DNA from 3 places in the Bacillus sp. FSL K6-0138 genome. Region 1 is predicted to be linked to each of the others. Evidence: predicted binding sites of a transcription regulator. Region 1 holds the regulator's gene; each other region holds the start of a gene.
What was found. Region 1 encodes Rex, which represses fermentation and respiration genes when NADH is low (regulators of the CRP and FNR family bind a similar motif). Its sites were predicted from a motif close to TTGTGAAATATTTCACAA; they were not measured.
Positions count from the first base shown of each region.

Region 2: a site for Rex is predicted at 2,646-2,663, ahead of MHB78_RS12840 (TIGR04053 family radical SAM/SPASM domain-containing protein). Genes of this name have one in related genera too.
Region 3: a site for Rex is predicted at 2,143-2,160, ahead of arcA (arginine deiminase). Genes of this name have one in related genera too.

Region 1 is NZ_CP150286.1:757,426-762,732, forward strand. Features, by position in the region: gene MHB78_RS04130 (ABC-F family ATP-binding cassette domain-containing protein) at 55-1,983, opposite strand; gene moaC (cyclic pyranopterin monophosphate synthase MoaC) at 2,136-2,648, shown strand; gene MHB78_RS04140 (redox-sensing transcriptional repressor Rex) at 2,645-3,292, shown strand; gene MHB78_RS04145 (twin-arginine translocase TatA/TatE family subunit) at 3,314-3,490, shown strand; gene tatC (twin-arginine translocase subunit TatC) at 3,497-4,261, shown strand; gene MHB78_RS04155 (YdiK family protein) at 4,298-4,477, opposite strand; gene MHB78_RS04160 (CPBP family intramembrane glutamic endopeptidase) at 4,477-5,211, opposite strand.
Region 2 is NZ_CP150286.1:2,433,804-2,439,110, reverse strand. Features, by position in the region: gene MHB78_RS12850 (DUF438 domain-containing protein) at 1-1,151, opposite strand, end outside; gene MHB78_RS12845 (DUF1858 domain-containing protein) at 1,135-1,392, opposite strand; gene MHB78_RS12840 (TIGR04053 family radical SAM/SPASM domain-containing protein) at 1,483-2,586, opposite strand; gene MHB78_RS12835 (Crp/Fnr family transcriptional regulator) at 2,695-3,162, opposite strand; gene MHB78_RS12830 (YwiC-like family protein) at 3,309-4,031, shown strand; gene MHB78_RS12825 (Crp/Fnr family transcriptional regulator) at 4,125-4,838, opposite strand; gene MHB78_RS12820 (nitrate/nitrite transporter) at 5,003-5,307, opposite strand, start outside.
Region 3 is NZ_CP150286.1:4,432,474-4,437,780, forward strand. Features, by position in the region: one part of gene MHB78_RS23210 (IS3 family transposase) at 1-285, shown strand, start outside; gene MHB78_RS23215 (YitT family protein) at 335-1,171, opposite strand; guanidine-I (ykkC/yxkD leader) riboswitch at 1,243-1,348, opposite strand; gene argR (arginine repressor) at 1,526-1,966, shown strand; gene arcA (arginine deiminase) at 2,248-3,486, shown strand; gene argF (ornithine carbamoyltransferase) at 3,515-4,522, shown strand; gene arcD (arginine-ornithine antiporter) at 4,576-5,307, shown strand, end outside.

The DNA of each region.
Region 1 (5,307 bases):
GGGTTTGTTTTGTGGATAAAAAAGCCGCTTCATCGATTGAAGCGGCTTTGATCTTTATTCTTCTGTAGAAAGTGCTTCCCATTCGGATAATAAGTGCTCAAGTTCGTTATTCAGGCGCTCGTTTTCGGAGTTGATCTCCTGAACCTTTTCGTGGTCTTGAAAGACGTCGGGTTCGCAGAGCAGCTCCTCATTTTGTTCAATTGTTTCTTCGATGGCCGTGATGCGCGTTTCGATTTCGTCTATGCGGCGCTGCCGCTGCCGCTCTTTTCTCTTCCATTCCTTTTCTTCTTCATAGCTCCGCTTTGTTTTGGCCTTATCTGCATCAGGTTTGCTTTGCTCGTCTGTATTTTGCTTTTCCAGTGCTTTAAGCTCAAGCTGCTGGGCCTTTTTTTCCGTATAATAATCGTAGTCTCCTAAATATTCTTCCACTTTCTCAGGTGAAAGCTCGAATACTTTTGTTGCAATGCGGTTGATAAAATAGCGGTCATGGGACACGAACAAAATCGTTCCCGGATAATCGATCAAAGCATTTTCCAATATTTCTTTGCTGTCCAAGTCAAGATGGTTTGTCGGCTCGTCAAGAATGAGAAAATTGGCTTTTTGAAGCATCAGCTTCGCGAGCGCGAGCCGTGCTTTTTCGCCGCCGCTCAGGGCGTGAACAGGCTTTAAGACATCGTCTCCGGAAAACAGGAAATTCCCGAGGCATGTTCTGATATCTTTCTCATTCATCTCGGGGTAGTCGTCCCAAAGCTCGTCAAGCACGCGCTTGGACGAATGGAGTTCAGCCTGCTCCTGGTCGTAATAGCCGATCGAGACGTGTGAACCGGTTGATATCGTGCCTGTAAGGGGTTTAAGCTTTTGAATCAGCGTTTTTAAAAGGGTTGATTTGCCTACTCCGTTAGGGCCGACAAGGGCCACGCTTTCACCGCGCGAAATTTGAAAATAGAGCGAGCGGAGGAGCGGAGGCTGATCTTGGTAGCTGACCGTCAAATCCTGAACGCGCAGGACGTCGTTTCCGCTTTGCCGGGCAATGTCAAAACGGAAGGAGGCCGATTTTTCGTCGCCGAGCGGTTTATCCATGACGTCCATCCGTTCAAGCTGTTTGCGCCTGCTTTGTGCGCGTTTTGTCGTTGAAGCCCTCGCCAGGTTTCGGTCGACGAAGTCCTGGAGTTTGGCGATTTCATCCTGCTGCTTTTCATACAGTTTCATTTCTTTTTCAAGCTGTTCAGCTTTTAATTTCAGATAATCGCTGTAGTTTCCGATGTATTTTTTGCTCCTGGAGCGGGATATTTCGTACACCTGGGTGACAACCTTATCAAGAAAGTACCTGTCATGGGAGACGATGAGTATCGCTCCGCTGTAGTTTTGCAAATATTGCTCAAGCCAGGTAAGCGTATCGATGTCAAGGTGGTTCGTCGGTTCATCGAGAATGAGCAGGTCAGGTTTGGCCAGTAGCATTTTTCCGAGAGCGAGCCTCGTTTTTTGTCCTCCGCTTAAATCCTGGACGCGCGCGGTGTCGCCGTATCCGGCAAATCCGAGACCATGGATCACGGATCTGACGTCGGCTTCATATTGGTAGCCGCCCTTATCTTTAAATTCCTGCTGCAGTCTGTCGTACGTTTTCATTAACGATTCAAGCTTGTCGGGTGCAGCATGCGCCATCTGCTCTTCGACTGAGCGCATCTCTTTTTCCATCGCTTTCAGATGATCGAATACAGTCAGCAATTCTTCTTTTATTGAAAGCTTTGAATCGAGTCCCGAATGCTGATCAAGGTAGCCGATTGTTAAATCCTTCGGCTTGATGATGTCCCCTTTTTCATAAGAAAGCCTGCCGGCGATAATTTTCAAAAAAGTCGATTTTCCGGCTCCGTTGCGCCCGACGATCGCAATCCGGTCCCGGGATCTGACTTCCAGCTTTATATTCGTTAAAATGGAATCGGCTCCAAACGATTTTGAGAGCTGATTGACTTGTAAAATCATCATGATTTATTTCACCTCTTGTTTGCTATTTTTAGTGTAGCCTATCAGATAGCAGTCAGCAAACAATTAAGCGGAGTCTGGAAGATTTTAACCAAAAGGAAAAGACAGATTGAAAAAAATAGTGTATGATCTTTAGTAAGGAGAGTTTTATAATGATGAACCAATTTACGCATTTTAACGAACAAGGCAGAGCCAAGATGGTTGATATAAGCGAAAAGGAAGCTTCAGTGCGAACTGCTGTAGCTTTCTCAAGCGTGTCTATGAAAAGAGACGTGCATGAAAAAATCAAAAACCAGGAGATGGGGAAAGGCGATGTGCTGGCTGTGGCTCAGGTGGCAGGAATCATGGCGGCAAAACAAACGTCCGACATCATCCCGATGTGCCATCCGATCGCTCTGAAGGGAGTCGACATCGCCTTTCGATGGGAAGAAAAAGACCAGAACAGCATCCTGCATATTCAGTCAACCGTCAAGACAAAAGGGAGCACAGGTGTGGAAATGGAAGCGTTAACGTCAGTTTCCGTATGTGCGCTGACCGTCTATGACATGTGCAAGGCTGCGGATAAGGGAATGGTGATAGGACCGACCTATCTCGCTGAAAAAACAGGCGGGAAAAGCGGTGACTATAAAAGGGAAAAAGCTGATGTAAACATGGAGGATCGTTTATGAACTTGGATCATTCAAAAATTCCGCAAGCGACAGCTAAGCGGCTGCCGCTATACTATCGTTTTTTAAAAAACCTTCATGCATCCGGAAAGCAGCGTGTTTCATCCGCTGAATTGAGCGATGCCGTAAAAGTCGATTCTGCCACGATTCGGAGGGACTTTTCATATTTCGGTGCACTCGGCAAAAAAGGCTACGGCTATAATGTGAATTATTTGCTGTCCTTTTTCAGAAAGACGCTCGACCAGGATGAAATGACAAACGTAACGCTTATCGGCGTAGGAAATTTAGGGACAGCCTTTCTCCATTACAACTTCATTAAAAACAACAATACGAAAATCTCAATGGCTTTCGATATCAATGAAAGCAAAATCGGAAAAGAAGTCGGAGGCGTTCCCGTTTACGATTTAAATGACCTTGAAAAGCATTTGACAAACGATATTCCCGTCGCGATTTTGACGGTCCCGGCCCAGGCCGCCCAACCTATTACGGACAGGCTTGTTGCGCTCGGTATTAAAGGCATTCTCAATTTTACGCCGGCCCGTTTGAATGTGCCGGAACACATTCGAATTCATCATATAGATTTAGCGGTTGAACTTCAGTCATTGGTATATTTTCTGAAGCATTATTCAATGACAGAAGAAAAATGACGGAAAGGGGGAGGCTTTTACATGCCGACAATCGGTCCTGGAAGCTTTATTTTAATCGTTATCTTGGCGATTCTGATTTTCGGTCCGCAAAAACTTCCTGAACTGGGAAAGGCAGCAGGCAAGACGCTAAGGGAGTTTAAAAACGCAACAAGAGGTCTGGCAGACGACGAAAGCGAAAAAAAGAAAGAAGATCAGTAGGATGGGATGACATTGATGAAGGGAAGAGAAATGTCGCTTCTGGAACATATTATTGAACTGCGAAGACGGCTCGTGTTCATTGCCTTCTTTTTTGCCGTTTTTGTCATGGCGGGCTTCTTTTTGGCTAAGCCGATCATTCTTTATTTGCAGCAGACCGATGAAGCGAAACTGCTGACGCTGAACGCGTTTAAACTGACCGATCCGCTCTTGGTATACATGCAGTTCGCTGTCATTATCGGCGCTGTGATGACCTCGCCGCTTGTCTTGTACCAGCTGTGGGCTTTTATCAGCCCGGGGCTGTATGAAAAAGAACGCAAAGTGACGCTAAGCTATATTCCTGTATCGATCATACTTTTTTTAGGCGGCATTGCTTTTTCTTATTTTATTTTATTTCCGTTTGTCGTTGAATTTATGACGAATCTTTCCGATGATCTTAAGGTGAATCAAGTCATCGGGATTTATGAGTATTTTCAGTTTTTAATACAGCTGACGCTTCCTTTCGGCTTATTGTTTCAGATGCCTGTGATCATTATGTTCATTACAAGGCTCGGTTTGGTGACGCCCATGATGTTGGCTAAGATCAGGAAGTATGCATACTTCTTTTTGTTCGTCATCGCGGCGTTCATCACGCCTCCTGATATGTTGTCCGATTTTATGGTGGCAGCGCCTCTTTTGATCCTGTATGAAATCAGCATCATCATTTCGAGAATTTCCTACAGGAAAGCGCAGAAAGCCGTCATTCAGGAAGCCAATCAGGCATTTTTAAAATAAAGGGCCATCTCTTTTTGAGAGAATGGCTCTTTTTCTTTATTTTTTCCGCTTTGAAAGGGCGAACATTTTGAAGGAAATGCTGATGTTATAGGCGGCGAACAGCATCAGGAGAATGGTGTAGAACGACCACATATTCCCCGGAGAGGTCGCTGCCAGATACGTAAACAGCACGCCCGTCAAAAAATACATCACGCCCCAAAACACCGGGCTTCTCATCATAAAAATCCTCCGATAATCAGCTGCACTTTTTCAACCCGTTCCAAATAGTCCTGAATCTGGCCCTGAAACGTCTGCATGATCACGACAAACGTATTCATGGCGACGTGGGCAAAGATCGGCACGATAATCCGGTTTGTCCTGACGTACAAAAAAGCGAATGTGAAGCCCATTGCCGCATAGATTAAAAAGTGTGAGAAATCTATGTGGACAACCGAGAAAAGGACGGAGCTGAACAGAGCAGCGATAAAGAAATTCGTTTTTTCATATATAGCTCCGAAAATGATCTTTCTGAAAATGATTTCTTCCAGAATGGGGCCGAACACAGAAGAGACGATGACCATGAGCGGCAATGCCTGAATCAATTTCATGATCATTTGCGTATTTTCCGACTCGGGATTGGCCCCGAATAGCGTCATTTCAATCATGGCAGCAATTGACTGAGCAAAAATCGCGAGAAAAACGCCGCCGACCGCCCAGGCTACCGATGCCCCAATCGATGCTTTCGGCCTGTTTCGAAGCGTTGTTTTCGGCACTGTCCTTAAAATCAGCAGCACGATGACGAGACAGAGCAAAAAGGCAATGACTGACCATACGCTTGTCAGCGTCAGCTTTGCTTGAACGGGAGTCTGTCCTTTTCCTACGCCGAGCAGGTAAAGCAGAGGCACGCCGACGATGGACGACAATTGCATGAGGACGTATGTCAAAATAATAAACCAGTATTGTTTTCTCAAGCCGTATGTACTCCTTTTCTAGAATCTAAAGCAGACTACATTTATTGTAACACACTCTTATTAAATTATCGGATGGGAAAGGGAAACGGAAACTTG
Region 2 (5,307 bases), 1.7 Mb from region 1:
TTTTCGTCACGGACGGCAAAGTAGCGGATGTAAACGTATTTGTCTTTGAATTTGATCCAAAAATCTTCTGCATCTTTTTTGCCCGATTTAAAATCGTCGAGAAGTTTGTTGACGATGTGGACGCTTGCCGGCGGATGGCAGTTTTGCACGGTTCGGCCGATCACGGCTTTTGTCCTGGCGAAAATCCGTTCTTTGCCGTGGGAAAAATAACGGACAACATCATGTTCGTCGATAAACGTCAAATCAACGGGGAGATGGTTCAGCATTTGTTCAAGCTGTTTAACGGATAAGATGCCGGTGGGGAGGCGGACGTATCCGTCACCGGCTTTTTCATTTGCTGTATTGAGCTGATGGCGTTCAGGTTTCCACTCGGCTTCAGGCTCTGTCAGACAGTAGCCGATGTCGCCGCTTTCGGCCGCTATTTTCAGCCATTCGTCTTCAGTCAATGTCCGAAGCGCCATCGGCAGCAGAATGTTCTCTTCCTTATAGATCATCTCTGTGCCTTCCTTTATGATAAAGCCGAGCTCGCGGATGATGTCGTCTTTTTTGTCAGACGTGTAGTTTTCCAATAGCGCTTTCGTTTCTTTAATGCTTTTGCGGATGAAGTCATCAATCGCCCACATCACTTTGCTTGGGCCTGTGATGCCGTACCTTTCAAGGTAGGGGAAGAGCAGATTTTCCTTTTTGCTGTAATGCTTGTCAACGTCGGCCAGCAGATTTAAATCGCTGATCAGCTTCAAAATGTTTTCTCCGCTGTCTTCTTTTTCGAATCGTTCCAAATGAAGCTGGATTTTAAAATTCAGCAGGAGGTCGATTTCTTTGTTTTCCTTTATAAATGTATGAACCGGGTGGCCCGGCATCTTGTCAGCCTCCGGCTTATGAATGTGTTCGATCGATCCTTTAAAAACGTCCGCATGAACGGAACACAGCTTTTGGATCTCTTCAGGCGCGATGCCTTCTTCTTTCATTAACGCCTGTTCCAGATGGGCGATCTCCTCCGGATCGACCGAGCCGAAAGCTTGCTGAAATCGTTTTTTTACTTCATCATAGGGTGTTCCTTTATGAAGGGCGATGATGATGTCTTTCAGCTGCTGCATTCTTTCATTTGATAAGTCTTGCTGAATTTCTCTGTTGTTAATGATTTCGCTCATTGTTCGTCTCCTCTCCAAAAACAGGTTCAAAACCGTGTTCCCTTAATGCATCCAAGACGTGCGCCAAGTCGATTTGTTTCAGCCGGGCACCCTTTGGGATCGTCATGATGCGGCCGGCAGTTTCAAGCATTCCAGGCTTTGAGATGTGATCAAAACCGATGTCTTTCATCAAGTTTTTCAGCTCAGGATGCAATGTGCAAAGGTCGTAGACCGAAGCGTTTAAATTCAATGTCTTGTTCAACAGGAATCACATCCTTTGAAATTGATGATCATTCTCATATATAACGATAATACAAGTGCACCAAAGTCTTTGTGATCCAGGTCACATTTTCTAGCGCAATGCCTTCGGAATATAGATGCAGCTCGGGTCGCTTTCCAAATAATCGCCGGTCAATGCATAGGCGCGTGAACGTGATCCGCCGCAGACATGCCGGAATTCGCAGATTCCGCATTTGCCTTTATATCCGTCGGGGTTTCGCAACTCTTTGAAAACGGGCGACTCCCGGTAAATCTCTGACAGCGGCTGTTTTCGGACGTTTCCGGCTTTTACGGGCAATAGGCCGCTTGGATATACATCGCCTATATGGGAGATAAACAAAAAGCCGTTTCCGTCATTGACGCCTTTAGGCGCACGCCCTAATCCGCCGATCGCGTCAATTTTGCCTTTTTCAAGCGCATCCTCATAGCGGATCTGAAGATCGGGGTCTTTGGCCTCCCGCATTTTTTGCTGGATGACAACCCGTCTGTAGGGCTGGGCTGCCGTTGTTTTAATATCAAACGGTGCTTCCTTTGCCAAACGGCTGAGCCAAAGAAACACTTTTTCATGTTGTACGGCTGAAATCATGTCATCCCGATGGGCACGTCCGGTCGGAACGAGGAAAAACACGCTCCACAGCACACAATTCAGTTGTTCAATCAGCTTTGCCATTTCCTCCAAATAATCGATGTTATACGTTGAAATGACGGTATTGATCTGCAGCGGAAGATTGAATTCATGAATGTATCGAATCGCTTTCATCGTTAAATCAAAAGAACCGTCTGTTCCTCTAAAATGATCATGGATCTTGCGGTTGGGTCCGTCTAAGCTGAACGCCCAGCGGGATAAGCCGATATCTTTGGCGGTTTTGATGGCTTCCTTCGTCACATTTGGCGTCGCGCTCGGCGTCATGGAAATGCGGACGCCTTTTTGGACGGCGTATTGAATGATGTCAAAGACGTCCTCCCGCATGAGCGGATCACCGCCGGTCAGCACTAAAATAGGATTGTTCATCAAGTAGATTTCATCGATTAACGCTTTTCCTTCTTCAAGCGAGAGCTCCCTCGGGTCGCGATAGTGTTGCGCCGAAGCCCGGCAATGGAGGCATTTCAGCTCACAGGCTCTTGTCAGCTCCCAAATTACGATAAACGGAGCCTCATGAAAATTGCACTGTATCATCTGTCATCTGTCCTTTCCTTCACATTCGAGTCCATCGTATCGGAAAAAGAGAAGCAGAAATGTTAAGTAGATCACATCTAAAAGGGGAGAGAAGGGGAGAAGCCCTTCTCAATTGGCATCTTCCGGGGCGGAACGGAGGTAGCGCAAAAATAATTGATAGGAAAAGTATAAATTTTGCTGGAGAAGTTTGAGAAAGTTCATTTGCAGTTGGTGATTGTACGTCATCATTTTTTTGAATATCGTAAAAGGAATTTCAAGCACAGCGGTGTCAGCGGCAGTTTTAACAGAAATAAACGGAGACAAAAAAGGTTCTCCCTTTTGATCAATGGGAAATACATCGCCTTTTTCCCACTCGGCGATGATGCGGGATTCCTCGGGAAGCCTTTTGTCCGCAAAATAAACTTCACCTTTCAAAACAAAATAGACGGATTGAGAATGCAGAAACGATCGGCAAGGACGGGACGATCCGATATCGATCACTCTTCCGTTTTTCAGAAGCCTTTTAATGATGGGAAGAGGAACTCCCAGAAACATAGGAAGATTTTTCAGAAATAACAAGTGGTCAAACCGGTCCATTGATTGTCCTCCTTCTATGTAGGTAGCTACAGTATAGAGCGGCAGCCAGAAAAAGGCAGTGATATAATTCACACTTGTATGAAAAATGTCACTCTCTGGCAGGCATAAAGTTTTTATAATGGAAGAGAAGGAAGGGAGGACTTTTTATGAAAATGTTGATACCAAAACAGCATGGTGCCTGGGCAATGCTTGTGATTCCTTTTCTCCTCGGAGTGATCGGCGGGGGAATGCATATGCGGCATATCCCGCTGTTTGCCGGCTGGCTGTTTCTGTACCTTGCCGCTTTTCCCGTCACGATGATGGTGAAAAAGAAAAAGACCGCTTTCTATCAAAAATGGGCGGCTGTCTACAGCATACCGGCCTTGCTTTTCCTGCTGGCCGCAGTATGGACGCTTCCTGAGCTTGCCTGGGTCGGATTGTCTCTGTTTCCGCTTTTTCTCGTCAACCTTTACTATGCGAAAGGAAACAATGACAGGGCGCTCCTGAATGATGTCGCAGCGATCATCGTTTTTGCATCCGGGGGGCTTCTCGGATATTGGGCAGGGGCGGAACATCTCGACGGCTGCGCATGGTTCGTTTTCTTCCAGTCGATTTTGTTTTTTGTCGGTAGCGCCTTTTACGTAAAATCGATGATCCGCGAGAAGAAAAACAAGCGGTTTCAATATTATTCATGGGGCTATCATGCTGCACTGCCTTTTTTATCTTTGGCTTTTGGAGCGGGCTGGGCGGTTATTGCTTTTATTCCGAGCAGCTTGAGGGCATGGTATTTATACGGCAAAAAGCTTACAGTTAAGAAAATCGGCATCCTTGAGTTGCTGAATGCCTGTTTTTTTATGTTCGCGATAGGCGCCTTTTTGCTGAACACATAAATAAAAACAAGGACGGTTCTTGTCCTTGTTTCCGTTTGCCGCAAAGGAAGCAGTCAACCGGGCCGTTTCCAAGCCGGGGCCCTGTTTTCCCTTTTAGTCGATGTTGCATATTTCAATCGGGCAGTTTTCGCAGTCAATTTCGCGTTTTAAGTAGTTCAGCTTGTGGATGACGATTTTTCCGGATTCTTCAATCGAGATGACGCCGCTTTTCCGCAGGTCACTCAGCATCCGGTTGATGCTTTCTCTTGCAGCCGCGCAAAATTTCGCCAAATCCTGGTTTGTCAGCACGATGTTAATGAGAATGCCGTCACTCCTCGTAATGCCGTAGCTGTTCGCGAGGCGGATCAGCGTTGAATACAGCGCGCCTTTTTTCCCATTGAGCAGGAGATCGCGGATTTTCGATTGAATCTTGCGCAAATGAGTACTCATCCATTTCATAAATTCAAAAGTCATCGCACCGTTTTGAATCAGTTCTTTTTCGAGTTTATCTTTTTTAATGACCATTACTTCGCCGTCTGAGAGGATCTTTGCGCTCAGCATATATTTTGCTTCATCAGTGAAAAGCGTCAGCTCTCCTACAATATCATTCTTTTTGCACATTCTTAGTGTCAGTTCTTTTCCGTCGGACGTCAATTTGCCAATTTGGACGAGCCCTGACTGAATGAGATACAGCTCTTCTGCATCCATACCTTCTTGAAAAAGATAAGTATTTTGTCGGATTTTTCTTTTGGTGCTGATCGATTCCAATAACCGGTACAAGTCAGCGGAAAGCAGATCTGTATCAGATTTTCGAACAGTCACATTCATCGAGCGTCACCCCTTTTAAAGAAAATCATATGAAAACAGTTTTATTGTACCGTTAAATAAGCCTGAAGGGTCTCGAAAGTAATAACAATCTTGTGAACATAATCCGATTGTCACAGAAAAAGAACCTGAGAGCAATAGTCTCAGGTCTTTCGTATGAAGTGCGCTTATTGGACATCGCGTGTGTCTGTCCTTGACGATGTTTTCCCCGATTCCTGAAAATACATCCATGCCACGATGACAAAGCTGGCAAGGGCCGCTTCAGACAAAGCCATGAATCCGATCGCATAATGGCCTGTCGCCTGAAAGACGCTTGACAGGATGAGCGGCGGGAAGAATCCGCCTAAACCGCCCATTGCCGAAACGATGCCATTGACGATTCCGGCTTGTTTCGAAAAATAAAGCGGCACTAATTTGAAGACGACTCCGTTTCCGATTCCGGCGCATACGGCGACTGTCAGTACCCCGAATC
Region 3 (5,307 bases), 960 kb from region 1:
CAGGGCTGGCACTATCAAATGAAACAGTATCGCCACGCCCTAAAGGAACGAAATATTATTCAAAGTATGTCTCGTAAGGGAAACTGTTACGATAACGCGGTCATTGAAAGTTTCTTTGGTATTTTAAAATCAGAGTTTATCCATTTCAACGAATTTCAAAGCATCGAGCATTTTAAACAAGAGCTCGTAACATATATCGATTACTATAATCACAAACGGATCAAGGCAAAATTAAAAGGCATGAGCCCAGTACAATACCGGATTCATGCCAGTCATGTTACTTGAGAAAATAAGCTGTCTAACTTTTGGGGGTCACTTCACATCCGGCAGCCTTCTATTTCGATATATCTACAAACCCCTCGCCAAAAACATCCCTTACATCGTGAATGATGACAAAAGCCTTTTTGTCGGTGCTTCTGATGATCTTTTTCAGCATGGACAGCTCCTGCTTATTGATCACGATATATAAAATCTCTTTCGAATCACCCGTATAATGGCCGCGGCCCGATAAGACCGTGACGCCTCTGTCCATCAGCGTATTGACTTGTTCGGCGATGTCGTTTTTGCGCTCTGAAATAATCGTAATCGCTTTTTTCGTATTGAGCCCTTCAATGATGAAATCCATCACCTTGGTGGCAATGTAAAGCATGACGATCGTAAACATCAGCTTTTCGGCTCCGATGATGAAGTAAGAACTGAATACGACCACCAAATCGATCATTAATAAAGCATAGCTGATATTCCAGTCAAAGTATTTATTGGCGATTCTCGCGAGGATCGCCGATCCGGCTGTCGTTCCCCCGACGCGGATGATCATGCCGATTCCGACGCCGGCAAATACGCCGGCAAAAATCGCGCTGATGATCAGTTCATGAGAGGGGATCGCCCAACCTTCCGTAACGTGCAGAAAAAACGAATTCGCCACTACCGCGATGATCGTGTATATCGTCGTTTTTTTATCCAAAAACCTATAGCCGATGATAAGGAGAATTCCGTTCAGGATAAAGTTGGTCACACCCGGCGACCACTCAAACAGGTAATACAAGATGAGGGTGACCCCTGTAACGCCCCCTTCTCCGAAATCGTTCGGTATCGCAAACAAGTTAACAGCCAACGCAAAGAAAAATGCGCCTATCACAATCATGATGATATCAATGACTTTCTTTTTCATATTTGTCAGCTCCTTTTCCCATGATGAAATGATCAAAATAAAAACCCAGGAGAGAGCTCGAAACGAGCAAAAACTCCTGGGCTTTTATCCCACCGTGTCATAACGATGTATCGTTATGTGTTTTCTCTCGGACCAGACCAACGCTTTAGGCATTGCGGAACCCTAGAAAACCACCTTTTCTTTCGTTCTATCAATTTGTCATCTCCAAGCATTATAAGTGAATTTCGGCAGCCTATCAACCCCCTTTCTCATCCATAAAAGATTTGATTTTCTGTAAAATAGCTTCCATGTATAACCGAAAAAACGTCCTATAATAATAGATGTACGTGCTTGCTTTTTTTAGGAGGCGCCAATATGGATAAACAGAAACGGCAATGGATCATTAAACAGATCATTCTCGAACATCCCGTTGAAACGCAGGAGCAGCTGACCGGCCTTTTGAAGAGCCGCGGCATTTCGGCCTCCCAGTCGACCATTTCAAGGGATATGAAAGAGATGTGCCTTGTCAAACAGATCGATGAAAACGGAAAACTCGTCTACCGCACAAACGCTTCTTTATCATTAAACCCTTCAAAAATTTTGAAGGAGAAAATTTCGGATGTCGTCCTGCAGGTCACCCGCTCGGGAAATCTGGTCATCATTAAAACGATGCCCGGGAATGCCCACACGATCGGTGTTTTGCTCGATCAGCTCGGACGTCCCGAAATGCTGGGCTGTATTTGCGGAAATGATACATGCCTTGTCATCTCTCAATCTCCTGAAACGGCTCAAGCATTCTGCGAGAATTTGTGCTGATGCCGTCCTCCAGAGCCGCCCTAAACGGGGCCGGCTTTTTTTATTCCCAAAAAATTTTTTTCGAAAAATCTCCGCAAAAAATATACAGCGTTTATACGTTTTCTTTGTTGGCCTGACAAAGGTTTATATTCATTTTGTCATATTTATTCATTTTTGCTTTTGCCCCATCAAAAAATAAGTGAAATAGTTCACATTTTTGCTGTTATCGCTTTCACAGCGTCATCTTTCCCGCTGTTTTAAGCTGTACATGTAACAAAAAGAGCTTAGGAGGCGGGATGATCATGACGACACCGATTCACGTTTACTCAGAAATCGGCACTTTGAAAACGGTCATGCTGAAGCGGCCCGGGCGGGAATTGGAAAACCTTACACCCGAGTATCTTGGACGGCTTCTTTTTGACGATATTCCTTTTTTACCGGCCGTTCAACACGAGCATGACCAATTTGCAGAAACTCTTAAAGAACAAGGCGTAGAAGTTCTCTATTTAGAGAAGCTGGCAGCGGAAGCGCTTGAAGACGAATCAGTCCGCGAACGGTTTGTCAGCGAGCTTTTGACGGAAAGCAAAGCGGACATAAACGGCGCTTTCGACAGATTAAAAGAGTATCTGCTTTCGTTCGCTACGGATGCAATGGTCGATCGTGTGATGAGCGGAATCAGAAAAAACGAATTGGAAAAGGGCATTCGTTCCCAATTGCACGAGATGATGGATGATCATTATCCATTCTATCTCGACCCGATGCCAAACCTTTATTTCACAAGAGACCCGGCAGCCGCGATCGGCAGCGGGCTGACCATCAACAAAATGAAAGAACCGGCCCGCCGGAGAGAGTCGCTGTTCATGCGCTACATCGTCCAGCACCATCCGCGATTTAAGGACAAGGATATCCCGATCTGGCTTGACCGCGATATCAAGTTCAATATCGAAGGCGGAGACGAACTCGTGCTGAATCATGAAACCGTGGCAATCGGCGTCTCTGAACGTTCATCCGCCCAGGCGATTGAGCAATTGGTCAGAAATCTATTTAAACGCCAAAGCCAAATCCGCCGGGTGCTGGCCGTAGAAATACCGAAAACCAGAGCCTTTATGCACTTGGATACCGTGTTTACAATGGTCGACCGGGATCAGTTTACAATTCATCCGGCCATTCAGGGGCCTGAAGGAGACATGCGGATCTTTGTCCTTGAACGCGGAAAAACGGAAGACGGCGACATTCAAATTACCGAAGAGCACAATCTGCCGGAAGTCCTGAAGAAAACGCTTGGTCTCTCAGATGTGAATCTGATCTTCTGCGGAGGCGGAGACGAAATCGCTTCGGCCCGGGAGCAGTGGAATGACGGCTCAAATACGCTCGCTATCGCTCCAGGCGTCGTTGTCACCTATGACCGGAACTACATCTCAAATGCCTGCTTGAGAGAACAGGGCATCGAAGTCATCGAAATTCCGAGCGGGGAGCTTTCAAGAGGCCGCGGGGGCCCGCGCTGCATGAGCATGCCGCTGTACCGCGAGGATGTCAAATAAACAATCCAGTCAAAAGGAGAGAATCAAAATGGAGAAAACAATCGATTTAAAAGGCAGATGCTATTTAGCCGAAAAAGATTTTTCAGAAAAAGAAATCCTTTATTTGCTCGACCTTGCCCAAGAATTGAAAGACAAAAAAGCACAGGGCATCAAACACCGCTATTTAGAAGGAAAAAACATCGCTTTGCTCTTTGAAAAACCGTCAACAAGAACGCGCTGCGCCTTTACAACCGCCTGTATTGACCTCGGCGCTCATCCGGAATATCTCGGCAAAGACGATATACAGCTCGGCAAAAAAGAATCGATTGAAGACACCGCAAAAGTTCTCGGCCGGATGTTTGACGGCATCGAATTCCGCGGCTTTGAACACGAAAAAGTCGAGTCTCTGGCCGAACATTCAGGCGTGCCGGTTTGGAACGGGTTAACCGATCTATGGCATCCGACGCAAATGCTTGCCGACTTTATGACAGTTAAAGAACACCTTGGACGTGTAAAAGGCGTCACACTGACCTATATCGGAGACGGACGGAATAATGTCGCCAACAGCCTGCTCATCGGCGGAGCCAAAGTCGGCATGGACGTCAGAATCTGCTCGCCTCAAGAGCTCTACCCTGATAAGGAAATCGTGAAGCTGGCGGAAACGTTCGCAAAAGAATCCGGCGGACGCGTGACCGTAACAGACGATACAGACAAGGCTGTTTCCGGAGCTGATGTGCTGTATACGGACGTCTGGGTGTCCATGGGAGAAGAAGACAAGTTTGCCGAAAGGATCAAGCTTCTTAAGCCTTACCAAGTCAACATGGAACTCGTGAAGAAAACCGGAAATGACAATGTCATCTTCCTGCACTGTCTGCCGGCCTTCCATGACCTTCATACAACATACGGACAAAACGTTTACGAACAGCACGGCCTCAAAGAAATGGAAGTGACAGACGAAGTATTCCGCAGCAAGCATTCCAAAGTATTCGATGAAGCGGAAAACCGCATGCATACGATCAAAGCTGTCATGGCGGCAACACTTGGCGACCTTGACTGACCGGAAAAGGGAACATTCCCTTTTCCATCTTTAAACCGAATGAGGTGACAAAAATGGCGGAAGAAAAAAAACTGGGTCTGTTTGCGCTCATTGCGCTTGTCATCGGATCAATGATCGGCGGCGGAGCCTTCAACATCGCAAGCGACATGGCGGCTGGCGCCGGGGCAGGGGCAATTTTGATCGGCTGGGTCATCACCGGAGCCGGCATGATCGCCTTGGCCTTATCGTTCCAAAATCTCACGGCGAAACGGCCTGATTTAGACGGCGGTATTTTCACTTACGCTCGGGAAGGATTCGGCCATTTCATGGGATTTAACAGCGGCTGGGGATACTGGTTCGCAGCCCTTCTCGGCAATGTCGCATACGGTACGCTGCTCTTCAGCGCCGTCGGGTATTTCATCCCCGTGTTTGGCGACGGCCAAAATATCGCTTCCATTATCGGGGCAAGCGTGATTCTTTGGGGCGTTCACTTTTTGATCCTGCGGGGCGTCCAATCCGCTGCCATGATTAATCTGATTACGACCATTTCGAAACTGGTGCCGATTTTTGCTTTTATCGTCGCCGTCATCTTTGTTTTTCATCTTGACTTATTTACCGGTGATTTCTGGGGAAAAGGGCTGTCGCTGGGCTCAATCGGAACGCAAATCAAGAGCACGATGCTTGTCACCGTTTGGGTGTTCACCGGCGTTGAAGGCGCGGTGCTGTTTTCAAGCAGGGCCAAAAAATCGAGCGATGTCGGCAAAGCGACCGTCATCGGGCTGATCAGCGTGCTCGCCATTTATGTG